DNA from 3 places in the Halalkalibacter sp. HAAS-P013 genome. Region 1 is predicted to be linked to each of the others. Evidence: riboswitches for the same ligand, from Rfam matches in the RefSeq annotation. Region 1 holds a riboswitch; each other region holds the start of a gene.
The links. Region 1 has a riboswitch for cyclic di-GMP ahead of AC1FXP_RS16250 (chemotaxis protein CheX). Riboswitches for the same ligand answer to the same signal wherever they lie in the genome.
Positions count from the first base shown of each region.

Region 1 (7,896 bases):
TTTGTAATCGACGTATTACGCTGCTCAATATTCTCAGCTTCTATTGCTTGTTTTGCTTGTTTAATAAACTTCAAGCAGCCATTGTAGAGCATTAATGTGAGCTCACCTGGTGATGCGGTTTTCATAGCGTTTTGTTTGTAGGCGTTCGCGTTTTGCATGTTTGTAGCCATTTTATAACCCTCTCCTAATTAAACGTTTGATTATCCTTGTGGGAACAACTGGGCAAACAGTGTTTCCGCTTGTTGATTGGCACGATTTACCGCTGCGTCCATTGCATTAAATTGGCGCCAGTAGCGATCTTCCACTTGTTGAAGGCGACGCTCAAAGTTAGAAATCTGATCATTGATTCGGTTTAAATTACGTCCTAATGTAAACTGATTGTTTTGCACTTTTCCACGCAAGCCACCAGCTCGATCAGCGACAGAACCAATAGCAGCATCCAATGTAGACCGAAGCCTTCGAGCAATCCCTTGTTCACTACTCGCTTCCCCATTGCCTGCAAATAGTTGGTACACACCTTCAACATCTTGTTCGATGGCTTCACGTAGCTTTTCCGGGTCAATCTCAAGCTTCCCGCCATCCATATAATTACTAGTCGTCTTTATTCCAATTGTTGTTAATTGATTGAAAGAAGTATTCAGTGAGCCGTTTACAGGACTATATAAATCCGACCTCATACGATCCACAGCATTTCTTAGCGCCATATCATTTCGTAAAAGTCCACTTTGGGCACGCTCTTCCCATTTTTCAATTTCTTTTTCTGACATGGCATCTTTTTGTTCATCGGTTAATGGGCGGTAATCACGATGACGTTCTTCTCCAAGCTTTCCGTTCACTAAATCAAGTATTTCATTATAATCATCGACAAACTTTTGAATCGTATCGAATACTTTATCTGTATCCGTCGATGCTTGTAAATTGACTTCCCCATCAAATGTATCCCGTAATGTCACGGTCATCCCCGCAACGGTAAAAGTATTGGAACGACGTTGAGTTGATAACCCATTCATAGTAAATTCAGCGTTTTTGGCACCATGTTTGTAATCAGCGTTAAAATTTAACTTGAGTGCATCTTGGAAAAAAGCACCTTCAAACTCAATTTCTTGCCCATCCTTATTAAAAATGCCTGTCGCCGAACGCGATACAGTTACTTTATCCGAAAACTCATCATAGAAGCCGGTTACTCCAACACTTGAGCGACCTAGCTCACTAAAAACCGTGTTTAACGATTGATCAGACGTAAAAATAAACTTATCTCTTTGTGCTCCGTTCTCATTATAGGTTGTTACTCCTGCAGTTGTATATTTATGTTTAGGGTCTGAGGAGCCTTCAGGTGCCGCCGTGATAAAAACGGTTGAGATTGTCGTCCCTTGTGCGACGGGAGATTTAAAATGAAGCTTCCCTTCTGCATCAAGTCTTACTTGATGATCTTGTAGTTCTCCATCTGTCACAACATCGTAAACTTTCCCATTCACTTTTACGATCATATCTTCTGTATTGATAATGTCACCTCTCTTTAAATCAACAACAGTAGAAGTAGAAGCTTGGCGAATCGATTGACGATTGACGATCCCTTCCTTCCATATGTCTTCTGCCACATCAAATTGTTGTTGACCAAGAGCTCCGCTTGCGCTAATTTTCATATCACCAGAAATGCCTTTTCCATCAGCTGTTTGACTGCTATATGTCGCTGCCTTAGCAAGGTTTTGCACATTGCTAATTCGAAGAGACATATTTCCTGCTGTGGAAGAAGCCGTTGCCGTTACTAAACTATCATTCGAACTTGTCACTTTCTTTGACTGCATAGTATTTTGACGCATAACCGTATCAAATATATTTGTACGAAACTCATTTAATTTTCGGTTGATCTCTCGATAATCTTCCATTTGCCACTCAATAACTTGACGGTCTTGGACCATTTTATCCACCGGCATCCGATGTGCCCGCATTAAATCTGAAACAATTTGATTAATATCCATCCCTGTGGCGAGACCTGCTATTCTCATATTATGTACTCCCCCAAACCCTACTAATTACTTTTATTATCGGCATCATTACTAGATTGTTTAACACTGTTCCGTAATTTCCTGGATATAACAAAGGGGGTGTCTCAAAAAGGTCTGTTTTCGACCTTTTGAAACACCCCCGAAGCAATGAACGAAGTCGCTACATCTTTTAAAAGCCTTGAGAGGAGTGGGGTTCTCCTCTCAAGGCGCGTAGCGAACGGAGCCATTGCCACCTCTGTTTCGGCCTTTTGGGACAGCCCCCTAAACTCGTTTATCAATAATCAACCCTGCATGTTTCAGCATCGATGCGACCATATCTAAAAAGTGCTCAGGTGGAATCTCCTTCACTACTTCATTTGTATTCTTATCAACCAATTGTACATATAACCGATCTAAATCTTCATGCACATTAAATTTAACCGTCGTAGCATGATTATCTAGCAGCTCATTCATATTTTCTACTTGCTTATCAAGTGCTTCTTTTGAAGAGTTACGACTCCCAAGCTCACTCGTTTCTAATACTTTTTTTGAAGCCATTGCACTTGGCTCTAGCTCTTTGCCTCCCCTAATGATACTCTGTGATTTACCGATGATCGGTTCAGAACTATGATGAAACGAAGCACTTTTCACTTCCACCTATGTGCACCTCCGAAGGCTTTTTTCTTTTATATCGGAAAATTCTAAGTGAGTTTAAGCAAAATTCTAAAAATAATACATACTATGGCAAATTAATTAAACTTTTAGGTCAATAGAGCTTCCGAGATGAGGCTGAGCTGTCTGTTGAATAGCTTTCACATCAGCTGAACTCATCATTTTCTGAAGAGCTTCACTTTGTTGCTCAGCATTCCCTAAAGCCTTTTTCATAACTGACAAACTTGCCTGTTGCTGAACTTGACCTTGATGTAATGCCATAGAAAGTAGAGCGATATCCATTAAAACACCTCCCTTTAATGTACAACAGAGTGTAACTTCTTCTCTAAGCATTGGACTTCCATTTTTAGCTCGTGGAGTTGTCGATTAAGTTTCTCAGTTTCTGAAGTAGAAAGCTTATTTACTAGAGCAGTCTCTGCAATGTCTTTCATCTCATATAATTTCTCTTCTATTTGAGCTAAGATGCTGTCTCGTTCTTTCGTCCATTGAAGCTGTTCTTCGAGAAACTGTTTCTTTTGATGCAAGTCCTTGTTCATGATATCAACCTATCCTCTTCATAAACTTATTTACTTCATTATTTCATACTATCGCATATAGAAAACTGACAATTTCCAAACATACCTACTAATATATCTACAGCTCACTAGCAATTGTAGCTATACCTTCTCATTCACATTTCCCTAAAAATAGAAATAGCCCCTATCTCATAATGGAAGTCGAGGCGTTGGATCATTTGTTTCTAATATCTAGTTGTACGCAGGAAACGCTTTAGAGTAAGGACCCTGCTCTTTGAAACACAAGAACCGTCCCAACGTTTCTCCGGTTGAAAGAGTCTTATGAACACCTCTAAAATATGAATCTAAAGCTCACTAAATGTTTTATGTCTACCTAGTTATAAGTTCATTTATACTTTCCGAAATAAACTTTCCATTCATATTTTCAATAATATTCTTTGAAAATTCATCACTGCAAGATACTATACTATCTGCTACTTCTAAGGCTTCTTTTTCATGAATTCTATCTGCGTATAGTTTTTCAGATTCAGACTTAACTATTTCCTCACTTAGCTTCCCCATCTTTATTTGCTGAACATGAACTAACTCATGAACTATTGCTAACCTAACATAAACTTTAACTATTTTATAGAATATACTTTTTTCATTATAAATTAGTTCAAATCTTTTAGTACAATCTTCGGCAATCCTTCTTGTATTTAAAAATATTTTTTTTGAATCCTTAAATTCCTTAATACTCCTAATAGTTGCTACTGTACAGCTTTTCAGTTTTACTTCACTATTTTCAAATAGATCGAACATCGTATCCATTTCTTGAATATCCAAAATATCTTTAACTTTTAAAATATACTTCTCAAGAGAGTCACTAGCTATATAATCTTTTATCTGCAATTCAGTTGGTTTAACCAAGTACTCTTTTATTGACAAGATAGATACCTCTTTTTCTTTTTATTTGTCTATGAAAATCATCCCTATATAAAAAGAGACCCTAGCATATCTAGAGCCTCCCTTAAGTTGAATATTAAAATTATCCAAGTAATTGTAATACAGCTTGTGGAGCTTGGTTAGCTTGTGCAAGCATTGCTTGAGAAGCTTGAGAAAGAATGTTGTTCTTCGTCATTTCCATTACTTCACGAGCCATGTCTACGTCACGAACACGAGATTCTGCAGCTTGAAGGTTTTCAGCTGACGTATTTAAGTTATTAATAGTATGATCTAAGCGGTTTTGAGTAGCACCTAATTTAGAACGTTCAGCAGAAACAGATTCAATAGCAGTATTAATAGTCGTAATGGCTGCCTTAGCATTATCGTGTGAATCTACTTTAACACCTTCCACCCCAAGAGCTCCTGATCTCATATCACTTATAGCTAAACGAATTGACTGATTTTCATTTGCACCAATTTGAAATTGAAGAGCAGCACCTTTTACTTCAATAGCACCGTTTGTAGCGTCGCTTAACGAATTATCTACAGTAAGTTGGAACCCACCAACATTAACTTTACCGTCTGTTGATGTAACAGTTTGTTGATCAAGCTGCACTCCTGCTTTTTCAACAGTAAAAGTAGCTTCCATACCAAAATCCATAGTAACATTCCCGTTACCAGTTATTGAGCCAGCTCCAATAGTTAGACCATCATTCCCACCAATTGTGATTGCACCTGTGACATCTTGATCATCTAATTGTTGAAGTAAGTTACCTTCTTTATCTTGTAATGTAATTTTCTTACCTGAGTTTGTACCTTCTTCTACTATAATATTAAAAGAGTCACCAATATCCACATTTGAACCAAATGCTGTTATAGCAGCGTCATCAATACCAGTACCACTGTCATTAACGTTTGCTGCAACTGCTGCACTTGATGCTACACTCACATCATATGTTCCTTCATTCATAGCATTTACAGCTTTTGCACCTTGGATGCTTGTTCCACCAGCTGTTAATTCAGCTTTTTGTGATTGTGATCCATCAACTAATTTCTTTGTATTAAATTCAGTTGTATTACCAATTCTATCAATTTCTTCTTTTAATTGATCAATCTCTTTTTGAATTTCTCCGCGATCCTCTTTGGTATTAGTGTCGGTTGAAGCTTGAACAGCTAACTCACGCATACGTTGAAGGATTGAGTGTGTTTCTTGTAGAGCACCTTCAGCTGTTTGAATTAAAGAAATACCATCCTGAGCATTACGAGAAGCTTGATCCAAACCACGAATTTGTCCACGCATTTTCTCAGAGATTGCTAGACCTGCTGCATCGTCTCCTGCTTTGTTAATACGAAGACCTGAAGCTAGTTTCTCCATTGCATTTTGTCCGTTTTGTTGGTTAACGCCCATCTGACGATAAGTGTTCAACGCTGGAATATTGTTATTAATAATCATCTAAATTTCCTCCTTGAATGTACTCCCTCCACGTCCTTGTGTCGGGATCTTTAATTTTAAGCCTCAAGCACCTATGTCGGCCGCCATACGCACTTTCAGCTTTACAACTCTATTATCGGACGGACATTGGTAGATGTTTAGCAAATTCTAAATCTTTTTCATTATTTTTCTATTTTTTCTGTACCAACCTTGTAGAAATTTGTAGAATCAGTTGAATTAGCATATTTTTCAGTATATGATAATAAGGCAAAAGCTCTACATATATAATTGAAAAAGGCAAACTACTCGAAAGTGTAGGACGCAAAGCCTAGGGACTAAGGTATTACCATACTATGTTCGCCTGGTTACCAAACAAAATGATAGTGTACATACTATGTTTATTTGGCTATTCCTGTTTTTAGGAGTAGCCATTTTTAGTACACAATATTTTTCAGCAAAAAACTACTCTAATAAGGATAAGGAGGATGAATATGATTTCTACAACAGATATGACATATCAGACAAATATTAATTTACTACAAGGCATCATTACCTCTATGAAAAATGTCGTCCCTCTCCATCTAACAAATTCCTTTCCACAAATTACTGGACAATCAATTTTTCTCGATTATGGTGTTTTCATTAAAATTACGGGTGATATTAAAGGGAAGTTAGTCATGACTGGAGATTTATCAGTCTTCTCGGCAATTGGTCAATCCATGTTCGGGTTATCACTTGAGGGCGAGATGCTAGACTCGTTTATAGGTGAGTTAGGTAATATGATAGCCGGATGTTTTTCGACCATCATTGATGAGTATGGTGTGACTACAGATATTACTGTTCCTTTTGTTATGAAAGAAAGCACGATCCTAACTGAGTTCGACAAAGGCATGCAAGTCCCTATCACATTGGTTAACACTGGGAATATTGATATATATTTATTAATAGATTAATCGTAATTTCACTTGGAGGCTAACCCATGGAATTAAGCAAAGAAAAGAATTCCGAAAAACGCACTAAGTTCATGAATCTTACCATAAGAAAGAAATTGATTAGCAGTTTTCTTTTAATTGCCCTTTTATTTGGGATTGCTAGTTTCATTTCCTTTTATAACCTTAAGCAAACGAACGATTCATACACGTATTTAGTTGAAAATGTGTATGAGATTCGCTCTATTAGTCAGGATATTGAAACATTAATTAGTAACCAAGCAAGTGATCTCAATGCTTACTTATTATTTGAAGAAGAAGTATTTATTGAAGAAATGAATGCAAATAATCGAGAGATACATAGTTTAATTGAACAGGCTCGTAACTTAACGTTCTTAGAAGAAACAGTAAGTCATCTAGACCAACTTGCAACACTCAATAATATTTTCCTGAGTGAATCCGAAAGAGCGATTAACATTTCGAGTTCTATGCATGATCATGCGATTCACGTAGCAAATGAAAATGTTTTGCCAATTAGTATGGAAATGCGCGAGGTATCTCAGACACTCACTGCGTTTGAAGGAGAGATACTAGGAAATAGACAAGCTGAAGTAAGTCAAATGGCACAAGGAGCTTCCTTTTTGGTTCTTGTCGTTAGTATCGCCGCTTTCTTACTTGCCATTGTAAGTGGGATTTTTGTTTCTAACCTCATCGCAAAACCAATTATTAATCTAAACGCTCTAGCAAAACAAGTTGCTTCCGGAGACTTAGCTGTGTCGCGAATGAACATAAAAAGCAAAGACGAAATTCATGAGTTAAACGAGTCATTTAACAAGATGACCGACAATTTAAGAGAGATGATCTCAAACATTCAGACGAACTCTGAACAAGTTGCAGCTTCATCTGAGCAACTTAATGCAAGTGCCAACGAATCGGCAAAAGCAACTGACCAAATTACAGAATCGATTCAATCTGTTGCTTCAGGCGCTGAAAAGCAAGCCGAGAGTACAGCAAGTGCGAATGATACAGCGAATGAAATCTCTGCTGGGGTTGAACAAATCGCTAGGAACATCTTTTCTGTTTCAGAAGCAACAAACACGGCTAGGCAGAAATCGAATAATGGGTTAGAGATTGTTGAAAAGACAGTCGACCAAATGAATGCCATTAACAACCAAGCTCATGCAACAACTACAGTTATTTCGAACTTAGAGGAAAAGTCGAGCGAAATCGGTAGAATCATCTCCCTCATTACAGCTGTCTCAGACCAAACGAATTTGCTTGCGTTAAACGCAGCAATTGAAGCAGCTCGAGCCGGAGAGCACGGAAGAGGGTTTGCTGTTGTAGCGGCTGAAGTTCGTAAACTAGCAAAACAGTCGCACCAATCAGCTGGACAAATTAGTACGTTAATCAAAGATATACAAAATGATATTCAACGATCT
Region 1 is NZ_JBWQTU010000012.1:79,081-86,976, forward strand. It holds gene fliS (flagellar export chaperone FliS) at 1-170, opposite strand, end outside; gene fliD (flagellar filament capping protein FliD) at 201-2,006, opposite strand; gene AC1FXP_RS16225 (flagellar protein FlaG) at 2,268-2,642, opposite strand; gene AC1FXP_RS16230 (YjfB family protein) at 2,739-2,939, opposite strand; gene AC1FXP_RS16235 (hypothetical protein) at 2,954-3,193, opposite strand; gene AC1FXP_RS16240 (hypothetical protein) at 3,542-4,099, opposite strand; gene AC1FXP_RS16245 (flagellin N-terminal helical domain-containing protein) at 4,200-5,549, opposite strand; cyclic di-GMP riboswitch class I at 5,815-5,901, shown strand; gene AC1FXP_RS16250 (chemotaxis protein CheX) at 6,020-6,481, shown strand; gene AC1FXP_RS16255 (methyl-accepting chemotaxis protein) at 6,508-7,896, shown strand, end outside.

Region 2 (7,896 bases), on a different contig from region 1:
AGCAGTTTGCTGTAATTGGCTTGGGTCGCTTTGGTGGGAGTATTTGTAAAGAGCTATACAATATGGGCCATCAAGTCTTAGCTATTGATAATCGAGACCACAAAGTAAATGAATTTGCATCGTTTGCAACTCATGCAGTTATTGCCAATTCAACTGATGAAAAAGCTTTAAAATCTTTAGGTATAAGAAACTTTGAATATGTCATTGTCGCAATTGGAGATGATATACAAACAAGTATTTTGACAACACTTCTATTAAAAGAAATGGATGTTAAGAATGTATGGGTGAAAGCTCAAGATGCCTATCACCATAAAGTACTAGAAAAAATAGGGGCAGATCGCATTATACATCCAGAGCATGATATGGGAATTAGGATTGCTCAACATTTGAATTCTGAGAAAATCGTAGACTATATTGAATTATCGGATGAATATAGCATTGTTGAATTATTAGCGACTAGGAAAATTCACAATAAATCATTAGTTGATCTAAATGTTCGAGCAAGATACGGTTGTACAATTTTAGCAATAAAAAGAAAAGAAAGCATTAATGTTTCTCCATTGCCGGGTGAGATCATTCATGAAGGCGATATGTTAGTGGTTATTGGTCATAAAAATGACTTGAAACGTTTTGAAGACGAAGGTATGTAATGTGTATCGAAAAAGCTTCTCAGTGCTGTGCTGAGGAGCTTTTCATAATGTGTAAGAAATGGGAAACAATAATTGAAGTTAGTTCAAGGAGGAGGGGGAAATATGCTGTTTATTTTTGAAATTATGAGAATAACAGTTAAAATAAAAAAGTTAACTTTGCTTTTGCTAACTCTCATTTTTCTAATCTGTAGTGCCTTTGTCATTCATTGGTTAGAGCCTGAAATGTTTCCTGACCCTTTTATTGGATTTTGGTATGTAATGACAACTGTCACAACAACAGGCTATGGTGATTTCGTGCCAGAGACGACATTAGGTCGTTTGTTTGGCTTATTTCTCTATTTTGTCGGTATTGGATTAATTGGTATTGTAATTGGAAAAATCGTAGAAGGATTTGGGATATACAGAAAGCTAAAGGAGGAAGGGAGATTGAGTTACAAAGGGCAAGGTCACTATGTAATCATAGGATGGTCAAGTAAAGCGAAACATACAATGAATGAAATTCTAGAAATAGATGATCATGCAAAGATTTTAGTAATTGATTCAAGGGAAAAGACTCCTTTTGAACATGAGAAATTGAGTTATATTCAAGGAGACCCAACTGATAAAGAAACATTAGAAAAAGCGAATATATTACAGGCAAGGGCTGTATTGATTTTCACACAGGACAATGAATTTAATCCCACAGCAGCTGATGGCCAATCTTTACTAACCGTATCAGCAATTGAAGGCTATGCAGTTGAAATGAAACAGGAAATCTATACAATTGTTGAAATCCTTAAGGAGAAACATATCGCCAATTTTAAGCATGCAAATGTCGATGAATTTGTCATTGCAGATGAGGCACTTTCTGATTTAATGGCCAAATCAGCCGTTGATAAAGGTTCAAGTAAATTAATTATGAAATTACTAAGTAGAAAAAGTGGAGTTGATATTAGGAAAATAAAAAAGCAGCCAGTTTGGGAAACATATAATGATGCATTTGAAGAATTAAAGCAACTTGGGGCTACACTTATTTCTGACCGTAATGATTTTAATTTGTTAACAAAATTAGAGGAACCGATACCAAATGAAGCGGAACTGTATGTCATTTGTAGCAAAGAAGCGTATGAGAAAATGGCTACATCTTGAGAAGTCCATGACCAACTGTTTTAAAAGCCTTGAACAGATTAAGGGGCAGTTCAAAAAGGTCAATAACCTATTGGATAACCCCCTTTTTTGTAATGAACTATAGGAATAGCAATCCAAAAATCGTTGTAACTGTTAAACCAATGATTACGGGTATGAAACTTTTTCGAACGAGATCTAAAACTGATATTTTGGCAAATCCAGCAATGGCAATAATAGGTGACCATGCAACCAATGTCCCACCGCCTACCCAAATCGCTCCCATTTGACCAATTGCTGCCAAAGTGGCAGGGGCAACGCCGACAGTTGTGGCAAAAGCATCAGAGAGGGAACCAATTAACGGCAGACCTGAGAATCCGGATCCGTCTAGACCTGAAATCATTCCAAGTATAAGGATTCCAAAACCTGTAATAAAAGCATTATCTGGGATAGCGTGTTGACTTGACTCTACTAAATCAAATAAAAAGGCAGGTGCATGATCCGGATCGTTTACTCCTAAAATACTTGAAGAAAACTCTCCACTTCCCATAAAGAAAAAACCTGCTATTGGAATGACTAACCCCATGACTTTAAAAGCAAAAACGAACCCTTTGACGATATGGTCACTGACTTCTTTTAAAGATCTTCGATAATCACGGAATAGAGATATAGTGATTAATAATAGGACCGCAATACCTCCAATTATCGAAGCACCTGCTCCGTCTGCAATGGCTGGAATAGCATCAGAAAACGTAGCTAGAACAACATATGCAACAATTGCTAAAAAGGTAGAAGGAACGAGAAAGGCAAAGAGTTTGCTATATTTCCCTTTTTTTACATCCAATTCATTTGATTGTAACGTAACATCACTATCTCCGCTTTTTTCCCACTCGGTCAGATTTTTCTTAGCAGGAGGAACGATCGATTTTCGAATCAAAAAATAGGCAATCGTTAATGCGATCGTACCTGCGACGATGGATAAGATTAGGGCTCGGTCGGCAACTGCTGCTGCTTCAATCCCTGAAGTCGAGGCAGTTAATCCTGGAGCGACTTGAAGTACAAAGTCGGATGATAAAGCCATTCCGTGACCAGCTAACGAAATAGCTAATGCTGCACCAACTGGCGGCAAACCAGCTTTGATCGCAACAGGAATTAGCAATGCTCCGATTAGTGGTACGGCCGGGGCGGGCCAGAAAAATAACGAAATTGAATAAGTTACTAAAACAAGAATCCAAAAAGAAAGATGTCCGTTTTTCATGACTTTTTGAAAAGGTATGACCATTTGTTCGTCAGATCCAATCGATTTTAACGACTGTAGTAAAGCGGTCATTATAGCGATAATTAAAAAAATATGAAATAGCTCTCCGGCTGCAGTTAAACTTGCATTAAAGATCGCTTGAACACCGCTTAAAAAAGATCCGTTGTACACCCACCCAATTAGAAAACTCATTAATATGGCTGGAACAACTACATTTTGCCTAAATAACATTGTTAAAATAATTAAGCATGTTCCGGCTAAATATAACCAGTGTGCAATTGTTAATTCCATTGTTCTAATCTCCTTTATACGGATTTTAGAAGAAACGATACCATCCTATGCAGGAGCCCAACATGATGTGAAAGCGGTCATATACGTACACTTGAATAAAAGACATTATAGAAAAACAATGATATAATTTGTACGTTAATTTTATAGTGCTTAATTTGAGGAACTAGGTGATTTTATGGATTTTACGATTAATTATTTATCCTTCTTTGTCGTTCAAGTCGACGGACAAGGAGAGCAAGCAGATAAGCGCTTTAAGCATTATCAAACATTAGATGAAGTGATGTACATAGATAGTGCGTTAAAAGAATTTCTTGATGGCGAATTAATGAAAGTCGCGAAAAGAAAAGTAGACCGGAACCCAAAGTCAGATTCAGTCCCAACGAAAATCGGTCGGTTTATTGTGGAACCAGGATATGATCTAGAAACAAACCCTAATTATAATATGTTTCATCGAATTCGTTCAGCTGCTTCAATAGATGATTTTAAAAATAGCAGTGAAGAGTTGGTTCAAGCTTATATGGATACAAGTGCGATAAGGGGAGGAGCACTACTTGTTCTTCGAGCTAAATTTAATAAATACTTTGATGAACCATTTGTCTTTGTTTTAAAATGTGATTTTGAACAAAAAGTAGCAACCATTACAGATGAAAAAACGATGATTCGTAACGTTGAACGAGCGATCACAACAAAAAACATGAAATCAATCCAATACCCCTACATGCCGGAAGAGGGTATGCTTGAAGAATGGGAGCTGAAAATCCACCAATCTTCTCATGCACGCTACTTCGAAGATTTCTTGAAATTCGTTGAGTATCACCAATCAATGCCAGAAATTATGAGAGAACAGGTCATACAATTCGCCCAACAGCACATCGCTGAAACGTATCAAGAAGAAAGTGAAGAACGGGTGAAGGAAGAGGAATACATTGAAGCATGGGCAAACACACCAAAGCGTGAATTACAGGAGAAATGGACGACAGAGCAGGTGGTAGAAGCCTCTGCCCACCTTGTCGAGCAAGCCCCGGAAATTAGTCTTAGCTTTAAATTAGATGAGGTTCAAGTGAAGGGGCTATTATCTGACTTTGGTGAAAACATTCACATTGCGAAGGTGAATGGGAAGTATGTGTTGTTAGTGGAAGGGTTCAGCCTAAATTTTGAGAAGGGGCATTCGCCAGTGGAGTTTTTGAAGCCTGAGAGCTTGGAGGACGTGTTGAGGAAGATTGGGAAGTAGGGAGAAATAGCGCTTAAAATAAAGGTTTTTGAGCCCAATTGTGACCCCAATTATGACCGCTGTTTGATCAAAAAAATCAATTGAAAAGGTTTCCTATATTACAAGGCACTCAATATGTGAGTGTAAATCCTCCGCTTTGAAGAATTAGAGAAAGTTGTTGATCCTTTAACGGTTGTTAAAGAAAAACTAAATGAATTAAAAAATGAACTTGCAGATAATTTGTTAAAGAAGTTAAGGGAAGTTCACTGGATGAAATTTGAGGATATAGTTGTTGAGTTGCTAACAGAAATGGGATATGGGGATGGAAAAGTTACACAAAGATCAAACGACGAAGGGCTAGATGGTGTTATCAAAGAAGATAAACTAGGTCTTGATAATATCTATGTTCAAGCTAAACGTTATGCTGCAAGAAAGGGTGTGTTTATTACAACCTCTTACTTTACAGAAAATTCCAGACAATATGCTGAACGATTAGAAGCAAAGAAAATTATATTAATAGATGGAACAGAATTGGCAAAATTAATGATTGATCATAATGTTGGGGTAGATATTAGTAATACATTTGTTGTGAAGTCTATTGACTATGATTATTTCAAGGATGAATAATAAGAAGTATAATTTCATGAACCATATTACTGAAAATTAGAGGTTGTAAGGATAGGGAAGTTTTTATACTAGGTACTTTTTATCGTTCCCATATGAGCTTTAAAGTGGAGAATCGAACCATATACACATGTTTTTTAGAGTTCCTTTGGAACGCGAAAATTATTTGCCGGGATTACCGGTACTTTGTTCTTTTTAGGACCTGTTCTGAATATAGGTTCAATCCGGATTATCAATGAATTTCTTAGGGACTCTAAACTTCCATCTCTGGTCTCAGCTAAAAGCTATTTCATAGGCTTTTCCGCATGCCTGATATGGCAAACTTATCGAAAGGTAAGGGCGTAAAGCTATGAGTCTAAGGTTTGTAATAACTAGGATTGCCAGGCTGCCATAAATGTTAGAATTTAATATTTTTGACAGTTGCTGTTTAATAAATAGCAGCTTTTTTTATGGTAAAACGGTTATAAATGGTCATTATTTCAAACTCTTTATTCGTTTTAGGAGGATATTACTACAATGTTGAAAGATGAAAAAAGTTATTCAAATATGGTTCTTGAATATTTAGATACAGGTCATTATATTTATCAAGATGGAAAATTAGTTTATGTAAATAAAGCCTTTTCCTCTCTTTTTGGTTATTCAAAAGAAGAAATTTTGGAAAAAGAATTTACGATATATGATTTATTTTCCTCTGAGGATATTCCTTTCATTCAAAGACAGCTCACTAAGAGAATCAATCAAGAAATAAAGAGCGTTCGATATCAGGCTTGTGGAATAAAGAAGGATGGAAGTTTTGTTGATGTCGATATGCATGGAACAACAGCAGAGCTGGATGGAGAACAAGTTATTATCGGAACAGTGATGGAGATGACCCATCAAAGAGAGTTTCTAAAGAAGTTATCAGATAGTGAGCAACGCTACAAGTCCCTTTTGTATGATAATAAAGATGCGATTTACTCTATGGATCTAAAAGGAAATTACCTTGAAATGAATCCGTCAGGTGAAAGACTTACAGGTTACACGGAAAAAGAAATGGTAGAAGGTTCTTTTCATTCTCTCATTGCACCAAAAGATCTAGAAAAAACGATCGCGTATTTCGAAAAAGCAAAGCAAGGAATGACTCAAAACTATGAGATTCAATTCTTTAACAAGAAAGGTCAGTGTCTTGACATTCATGTGACCAATTCGCCAATGTATGTCGATGGACAGATTGTTGGGGTTTACGGCAATGCTAAAGATATTACCAAGCAGAAGCAGACAGAACAACAACTGCGTGAAAAACACGATGAATTAGAGTTAATCTTTCAAAATACATCGGATGCCATCTTTATGATTGCCCACGATGGCAGCATCATAAAAGCGAATAGTCAATTTGTCAAAATGTTTGGTTGGACAGAAGATGAGCTCAGGCAATCTCCCGAGCATACGATTATACCTGAACATTTTAAAAAAGATCAACAGGCGCTGCTTCGTAAGTTCAAAGACGGAGAATCTATTTCTGATCATGAGGTTCAGCGAGTTCATAAAAATGGAAAGAACATTGATATTTTAGCTTCCTATAAGGCTGTTAAGCACCCTGAGGCTGTGGCAATTGCTATTTATAAAGATATTACGGAACAGAAAAAATTACAGAATCAGCTCATTGAAAGTGAACAACGTTATAAGTCCCTTTATGAATATAACTATGATACCGTTTACTCAATGGATTTAGAAGGTCATTTTATAGAGGCAAATCCATCCTGTGAGAAGTTAACAGGCTATACCACCCAAGAAATACAGAACATGTCTTTTCATTCCATGATTTCAGTAGAGGATTTACAAAAAACACTTCAGTACTTTGAAAAGACCAAAGAGGGATCACCGCAAAATTATGAAAGTGCAATTATTAATAAGCAGCGACAAAAAGTTTATATTAATGTAACGAATGTTCCTATTTATGTCGATGGTGAGGTTGTCGGTATTTTTGGAATTGCAAAAGACATTACAGAACAAAAGAAACAGGAAAAAGAAATTGAATATATGGCATACTATGATCAACTGACAGGACTTCCAAATCGAACATTATTTCGTGATCGACTCCATCAAGCATGGAAGCACTGTCAAAAAGAAAAGGATTTAATGGCTGTCCTATTTTTAGATTTAGATGGCTTTAAATCGGTGAATGATTCACTGGGACATCAAACTGGGGATCAATTATTAAATGAACTGTCAACTAGGCTGCATGGATTTGTTGACAGTGATCATACGGTTGCTCGACTGGGAGGGGATGAATTTACAATACTGCTTCCTGAGATAAAGGAAATAGAAGATGCTACAGATGTAGCCCAAAAAATCATTCATGCGTTAAAAGAACCGTTTGTTTTTCAAGATATTGAGTTTCATTTAACTGTTAGTATTGGACTTTCCTTTTATAATGGAGAAGATGATCTCGATGTTGAGACAATCATTAAGCAAGCAGATACCGCGATGTACCATGTTAAGGAACGGGGAAAGAATAATTATGCGGTGTTTAAACAAGAGTTGGATCAGCAATCGTTAAGAAAAGCCATCTTAGAAAATGATTTCCGCCAAGCATTAGTGAAAAAGGACTTTGTGCTAGAGTATCAGCCTATTGTAGATATTACATCAGGGGAAATGGTTTCCATGGAGGCACTCGTTCGATGGAATCATTGTAGTTTAGATCTTATTTCGCCAGCTGAATTTATTCCACTAGCAGAAGAAAAAGGTTTAATTATCCCACTCGGAGAATGGATCTTAAG
Region 2 is NZ_JBWQTU010000001.1:42,300-50,195, forward strand. It holds gene AC1FXP_RS00250 (potassium channel family protein) at 1-650, shown strand, start outside; gene AC1FXP_RS00255 (ion channel) at 723-1,778, shown strand; gene AC1FXP_RS00260 (hypothetical protein) at 1,876-3,303, opposite strand; gene AC1FXP_RS00265 (DUF3900 domain-containing protein) at 3,479-4,534, shown strand; gene AC1FXP_RS00270 (restriction endonuclease) at 4,754-5,140, shown strand; cyclic di-GMP riboswitch class I at 5,444-5,530, shown strand; gene AC1FXP_RS00275 (PAS domain S-box protein) at 5,654-7,896, shown strand, end outside.
Region 2: it holds a riboswitch for cyclic di-GMP, as region 1 does, so the genes downstream of both, AC1FXP_RS00275 (PAS domain S-box protein) here and AC1FXP_RS16250 (chemotaxis protein CheX) in region 1, are expected to answer to the same signal.

Region 3 (7,896 bases), on a different contig from region 1:
TGTACATGAACTGTTCGTGGAAGGTTTTCAACTTTCTCAACGAACATATGAACATCTTTCTCTTCTCCTGTTACATCGACATTAAGTTCAGTGTAAGATACAGATAAGAAATCAACGTCTTTGACACGTGCGTCTAAAATGTCTAACACTTCATCTGGCAAGATATGACTCCATAACTGCTCCTCACTTTCATTAGGAGTGATCGTGCTAGAAATATTTTTAATAAATACACCTGTTTCTAATTCCGTACGTTCGAGATCGGCAACTAACTGTTCGACATTAGGCTGTGACGGTAAGCTAGTAAGCAATCTTTTTTGGTCTTGTAGCGTTAATGTTTGTGGGCTCAATTGAGAAATCTGAGCTTCATAATTTGAGATTTCTGTATTAATCGACTGTAATTCTCTTTGCTGAGTTGCTTTCTCCGTCTGTAAAGGACGCACTTGATACAAGTAAAAAGAAACAAGGCCTAGAAATAACAAAATAATCATGTATAATACCGGCTTTTGATATCTAACTAACCATTCACTCAAATCCATCACCTACTAACGTTTGGAGACTTAATGTATATTGAGAGGTATAGGCTAGGTCATTTTCTTCATCTATTACGGAAATGGAATTAAGCTCTGCCCCTATAACGACTTCTTCACTTAATAAACGATTTAAAAAGATGGCTGAATCTCCTTTTGAAAAAGTTGATACAGTCAAATGTAACTCTCCATTATTAGTATAGTTAAAGTAATCCACAGTTGCATTATTAGGTAGAAGAATATAGATTCGATCTTTAATATCTACAGTCCCTTTATAAATATCATTTAAAAATCTATCGAGTGTCATATAATGATCAACATAGTTATACTCTGTTACCCCTTGGGTCATCGAGCTATACTCCAATTCTTTTTCATTTCGTACATCTGTCTGCAGCGCAATTTGGTCTTCAAGTGCTTGAACATGATTACGTGTATCAAAAAATGTGTATGTGAGAACAATAGCTCCTACAAAGATCGCAGCAAGCCCAGCAACTGGAATAACAGGAAAAGTCCCTTCACTTACTCTTGATCGCTCTGGGAGCAAGTCAATGCTAATGTTCACGTTTATCTCTCCAATCTACGACTATTGCCTCTTCTTTTTATTAGGCTTTTCATTTGCTCGTAACGCAAGTCCAATTGCAACACTACATGCATCTAGTACATCATTGTCAAACTCATCATTCACTAAAATGGAACGATAATCGATTCGCGTCACTTCCATCGGCAATCTTTCTTTTAAGCTATCAAAGACATTACGAGCATCTTCGCCAGTAATGATCATTCTATTGAACTCACTTTCACGTTCTCCAAGCGAATAGCGGTAGAAGTTTTGTGCCTTTTGTATCTCATTGATTAGAGCGTTCATATAATTTTCTTGCTGCCAATCTGATGCTCCCTTTGTAGCCGCTATTTCACGTTCTCCCTCAAATGAATCCATGTCAAAAGACAACACTTCTTCTTCAGATGTTGAAGCATCTTCCATTAATTCTTCACTTTCAATTGCCATTGTTCTTGAGAAAACGATCAGTTCATTTTTGAAGATATGAATATCAACTTCGTCTCCTCCGACATCAATGACCATCTCTGTTCCTCTTAACCAACGTGGCTGGACGTTCATTAACAAACGTTGAAGTGCCAATCCACGAATTTCTGCTGTTAACGTTTTGTAACCTGCATCTTCGCACGCATCTAATAAACCTTCTGACACGGCACGTGACGTTGCAAACAAAAGAACCTCACTCCGAGGCGTTCGCACGTCTCGATTGTTTAATTCCTCTAACGTAAAATCTTCATGCTCTCCCAATTTTTTCTGTACCGGTTGAATCGAATCAATTTTAACAAAATCGTAAATTGGATCTTCAAAAGGAAGATGAATGCTTTCCCCAATTTGAAAGGGTAGAATTTTAGCCAAATCCTTTTCCTCTAAATCTGGTAACGTATCTATCTTTCTAATTAACGTACTTTGAGTAGGAATTGCAATGTGAACATGTTTCGAAGCTAGTTTATTATTTTGTAAATAGGAACGAAGTGTACTTGATAATCGATCAATATCCAATGGCGCTCCATTGCTTATCACATTTTCATCAATGCTTGTTTCATAGAGATCTTCTAACACTGGTACTGGCTTATCTATTTTCACTGTTGCAAATGATACTTTGTTGTCCCGAAAGTCTATGCCAGAATACTTTTTGTTAAACATAAAAACACCTCACTCTCTCGATCTTAGTGTCCGATAAAAGACAACTTCCTCGTCATAATCCCATTCTTCACCATACTCAACCGTAACGTGACCAGGATGGACCTTATTGCAATCTAATTTCGTATCATTTAGCAGGTCACATGGAATTCCATTGACATCCCCTGTCACCCTCAGCGGATTCCCTGGGAGTAATTCAAAGTGTCTAGAGATCACACCTGTATTAACAGTAAGAATAGGGGTTCCATTTAGGTCAATTTCCTTAACGATTAATAACCCATTTACCGTGATCCTATCGTTCCCTCGTAACGTTAATTTGTCTACAACATAGACTTCATTTTCTTTAATGGTCAGGGAACTTTGCCTAAGATTGGTATGTCTAAAAACAGTCAAACCTCCAAAATCAGTGTTTATTGAATTATATTTATTCCAAACACTCTCGAATTGCGGTTCTGTTATTTGAATAATATCTTCACTACCTACTTCTACTTGCTGTCGTTCAGCATTTAGGTTCCCACCTATAAAGTTAATCGCTGCTCCTTGTCCAAAATACCTGCTGACGATTTCTTTATGCTTTGAGGCATGTATCGTAATTTCACGATTTATTTGGGGGTCTTGCTTCAAACTTGCTGTTACCGTCGCTTCAATGGTTTCTTCATTTTCACTATTCTCTGACTCTTCCACTAGTTTTGCTAACACTCTAATAACGATCGTTTCAGAGGCAATTTCGTATTCTTGAAATACATCCTCTGTTTGAAACTCTTCAAAAATATAAATAGGTTTTTTTTCCGCAGTTTCTATATCATCAAGAAACAAATCTATCGCACCTTCAAGAAGATAAAATTCCTTTTCGACTGACGCATTTTGAGCAATTGTTTTTTGGCTGTATGTAGTTTGAGTTAACATGGACAGACCAACAATCGATATAAAGACAATCACAAAAAGAATGAGGATTAAAGCAGCCCCTTGTTCAGATTGAATATGCTTATTCATTTTTTTCATCCTTTTCAATTAAACCGATTATAAAAAATAGTACTAGTAAGTTCGATACTTCTTCCTGACTTTTCAATTGCGAGAATGACCTCAACCAAATTAGGTCTGTCGCTGTCACCTTCCATGATCTCAAACTTACTGATATCTTCAGAAAGAATGTTGCCATTTTCACCAAGTCTCATCGTACCCTTACCGTCTATTTCTTCATACGTTAAATAAACATCAGAGCACCTATTTTCCTCTACATCATTTTCAGAAATACAAACCAATTCCCATTTATTTGCTGACTGAACTTTTGTCCAAACAACATTTTTATCACGCATTTTTTCTGTGATCCTTTCCATAATAAAACGCGCTTCTCGTTGTAGATCATTTTGCACTGAAACTTCTCTTTCTGTATTCATAGCTAATGAAACCATCATGACAATTGGGGTTGTGACAGCAACCATAATGACAATAGTGACAAGAAGCTCAATTAACGTTACACCGCGCTCGTTGTTAAAAAGCATCTTTCTTCACCACCGTTATTAGTTCAACCTCATTCAACTTCGTAAACATACCACTTTCAGGCCCAGAAGAGATAAGAGAAAAATTGGATACCTTTACTGAAACTTCGTTAAAGCTGAGATTAGCCGAATATGGAAGGACCGTTACCTCAATTGTATAGTCTCGTGAACTATTCAAGTTTTCTTTATAAATATTAGGTAAGCTATAATCAGCATCTGAGCAAGCTGCAGATTTACCTTCACTATTCCAACAATACACGCCTTCATGATGAAACCCACCGTCTGAGTCATTTAACCTGGCCTGTTCGATTACAGTCTGAGCAATATAGGCATTTCGTGTATCTTGGTCTTGACTGACAGTACGAGAAAACGTACCTGTCATAATCGTTAGTAGAGGAACGAGGATGATTCCAGCTATAACAATCGCCACAAGCAGTTCAATTAACGTTACACCTTTCTCATCTCCCATCCTACTACCTCCCTACCAAAAGCTTGTATACCAATTCCAAATATCAAATCCAAATAAATAGGCAGCTATCGTTCCAATAAAGATAAAAGGTCCAAAGGCAATCGGTTGTTTCCGTTTCACTACTCCTGTCAGCAACAAAATTCCACCAACAACAGCACCAGCAAATGAAGCAAGCACAAGACTCATGACCGTCAGCCAAGGACCAAGTGCAACCCCAATAGCTGCATAAAGCTTTATATCGCCACCACCCATGCCGCCACGACTGGCAATTGCGATTACTAGTAACAATACAAAACCAACAACCCCACCAGCTAGATAATACCAAAATGGCTCACTTCCAATAAATAAACGACTAATGAGTAAAACAACAAACATTGGTATAGTCACCACATTAAGGATCAGTTGTTCCCGAATATCCGTTAATACGGAAATAACTAATAAAACGGTAAGGATAAGAGCAGGGATCAACTCCCATTCAAACCCAACAAACGTATAGACAACAAAGACAGATGTAGCTGTCAACAGCTCTCCAAATGGATATAAAGGAGAGATCTTCACTTTACAATAACGACATTTCCCTTTTAAAAAGAGATAGCTGAAAACTGGTATTAGATCAAAAGCTGATAGCTTATGTTTACAATGTGGACAATGAGAAGGAGGGAAAGCAATCGATTCTTTTTTTAATAGACGAATGGCAACGACGTTGAAGAAGCTGCCGAGTAGTAGTCCTATACAAAAAACGTAAAAATCCATAATAAACAAATTAAACTTTCCCCCTTTTTTAAAATAGCTGTCGTAAATAGGACGACAGCTATCAAATATAACTTTCTATACTCTTGATCAAGGAGTACTATATGTTATAGTACCACTATTAGTTAATGTAACATTAGTAATAACATGCCAACTAGGGATATCAGATAAATACTCTGGAACTAAAGGTGACTCATTAGTAATTAAAGCTTCCCTATCTGCTGCTGCCGTTGGTAAATCATTATTAGGATCAATTAGATATCTATTAACTGCATCTTGAAGTAATTGGACATTCCTTACATCAGTATTAAGATCTGCTTCATCGGTACCCGACATCACCATCGGAATAACAATCGCAGCAATAATACCTAAAATAACAATAACAACCAATAACTCAATAAGTGTTAAACCTTTTTGATTTTTAAGACGTTTTTGAATAAGCTTTCTCATTCTATTTACTCCCCTTTTTCACCTTATAAATATATGTCAAAAGCAGGCGGGCCCACCGTGCTTTTTCGACCACAAAAATATCCACCTTTATCCAATAACAGCATATTTGGCATAAAAAAAGACCTCATTTACTACTAATTAGCAAAATCAAGGTCGGTTGCACCAGTTGCTCTATACGACTTAGGTGCCCACATACAAGTCATATTTCATCGCGTTCCAAATATGTAATATTGTTAAACTTAGTTTAATTTCATAGTGTCTTAATGTCAATACTATTATCCTACTAAACGGCAACATTCCAGTACTTTCAACAATTTTGTCAATATTTAAACTGGACTTTCGTCACACTTTTCCAAAAATTTCAGCAATTTTAAATCTCCTCTCCTTCTTTTTACCTATTTGCCCTTATCAAAAAAAGAACTCACTAGTTTTACCTAGTGAGCTCCTTTCCCCTTTTCACTCTACTCCTTCAACCACTTACCCCTTACAGAAGAAATAAAGTATAGAGAACCTGCAACAATAAGCATTTCATTCTTTTTTAATGCCTGTACTTCCTCTTCTAAAGCTTTCTGCCAATCATCTTCAAAACGTTTATTTATTACAGATGCTTGTTCGTATAATGCCTTACTAGTAGCTGCTCGGAAGAAATCAAAGCTAGTAAATGTAAACGAGGCATTCATTCGTTCAAACGGCTTTAATAAAATACCCATATCTTTTTCTTTCGTTGCCGCAAGTAAAAAACGATATGTTTGTTCTGGGTAATGAAGCGTGAGCGTTTTTTCTAGCGATTCCATCCCTTCTTTATTATGCGCACCATCAATCACGATAAGTGGATCTTCGCTTACTTGTTCAAAACGCCCTATCCAAGTTGTTGCACGTAATCCTTTGCAAATCGAAGACATAGGAATACCAAAATTATAATTCTCCACCAATATTTCCAAAGCTCTTATCGCTACGGCCGCATTTTCTCTCTGATGTGGCCCAGACATTTGAATGGTTACATCATTTATTTGGTTATTCATTCTTTCATAAGAGAAAACTTGAAATCTTCCTTCAATTCGAATTAAGGTTTCGTTAAAATCAATTCCAAGTTGCGTATAAGGAGCCCCAACATTGCGCGAAACATCCCCTATAATCTCCTGAGCCTTTTTTTGCGAGACACCTGATACGATCGGAACACTTGGTTTTATAATCCCTGCTTTTTCAGATGTGATTTCAGGAAGCGTTTCCCCTAATATGTGCATATGGTCAAACCCGATTGATGTAATGACTGACACTAATGGAGTAATAACATTGGTTGAATCATACCTACCGCCTAAACCGACTTCAAGTAAAACAATGTCTGGCTTAGCAATCGTAGCAAAGTAATAGAAAGCAATCGTTGTGATGACTTCAAATTCAGTAGGGCTTCCAAGTTCGGTACTCGCTAATTCTTCAACTAACGGTCGAATTTGTTTTCCAGCTTCAACTAGTGCTGCCTCCTCAATAGGGTTTCCGTTAATCGAAATCCGTTCTTCAAAACACTCAATGTACGGGGATGTAAAAGTTCCTACTTTATAACCAGCTTGTTCGAGAACATGTCTCATAAAGCTTACAGTCGAGCCTTTGCCATTCGTTCCACCTATATGAACTGCTTTTATTTTTTGTTCAGGATGTTCAAGACGCTCAAGCATCCACTCCATTCGTTTTAATCCTGGTTTTATTCCAAATGGGAGCAACGAATGGATCCATTCAATCACTTCTGTTCCTGTTTTCACTGTAGACCCCAACCTTCTTTCGAAAAATCTTCTCTTAATAGTACCTTAGAAGCCTATTGAATGAAATGCGATCATCTTTTTAAAAGAAATAATGATCTCACCAATTATAAACTTAAAAGAAAGAAAGCCCAAAGAGCTTTCTTTCTTTTTCATTATGCTTTTAACTCAGCTATTCTTTCTTGCACCGTTTCGCGTTTAGCGATATAGTCAGCCTGCTTGGCTTTTTCTTCTTCAATCACTTTTGCAGGTGCTTTTGCAATAAAGCCTTGGTTTCCTAATTTCTTTTCAACACGTTCAACTTCTTTATTTAATTTATCCAGTTCTTTTTCTAATCGAGCAATTTCAGCATCTAAATCTAGTAACCCAGCAAGAGGTAAAAATAATTCTACACCTGAGAGAACTTGTGACATTGACTTTTCAGGCGCCTTCACATCTATTCCTATATCAAGCTTACTCGGATTACAGAACTTTTCAATATAGCTTTGGCCTCGTGTTAATTTCCCTAACACATGATCATCTTTAGCATGAACGAGTAACTCAATTTGCTTGCTCATTGGAACGTTTAGCTCCGCTCTCGTATTACGAACAGAACGAATCATTTCCTTAAGCAGTTCCATATCCTCTACGGCCTCTTCGAACATATATGCTTCCTGCTTCTTAGGCCATGCAGCAATGGTAATTGATTCGCCTTTATGCGGCAAATGCTGCCAAATTTCCTCGGTAATAAATGGCATCATCGGATGAAGTA
Region 3 is NZ_JBWQTU010000005.1:228,965-236,860, reverse strand. It holds gene AC1FXP_RS09455 (hypothetical protein) at 1-530, opposite strand, end outside; gene AC1FXP_RS09450 (hypothetical protein) at 523-1,089, opposite strand; gene pilM (type IV pilus biogenesis protein PilM) at 1,111-2,226, opposite strand; gene AC1FXP_RS09440 (hypothetical protein) at 2,236-3,216, opposite strand; gene AC1FXP_RS09435 (PilW family protein) at 3,231-3,725, opposite strand; gene AC1FXP_RS09430 (prepilin-type N-terminal cleavage/methylation domain-containing protein) at 3,715-4,191, opposite strand; gene AC1FXP_RS09425 (prepilin peptidase) at 4,204-4,944, opposite strand; gene AC1FXP_RS09420 (type II secretion system protein) at 5,032-5,391, opposite strand; cyclic di-GMP riboswitch class II at 5,534-5,617, opposite strand; gene AC1FXP_RS09415 (bifunctional folylpolyglutamate synthase/dihydrofolate synthase) at 5,853-7,148, opposite strand; gene AC1FXP_RS09410 (valine--tRNA ligase) at 7,301-7,896, opposite strand, start outside.
Region 3: it holds a riboswitch for cyclic di-GMP, as region 1 does, so the genes downstream of both, AC1FXP_RS09420 (type II secretion system protein) here and AC1FXP_RS16250 (chemotaxis protein CheX) in region 1, are expected to answer to the same signal.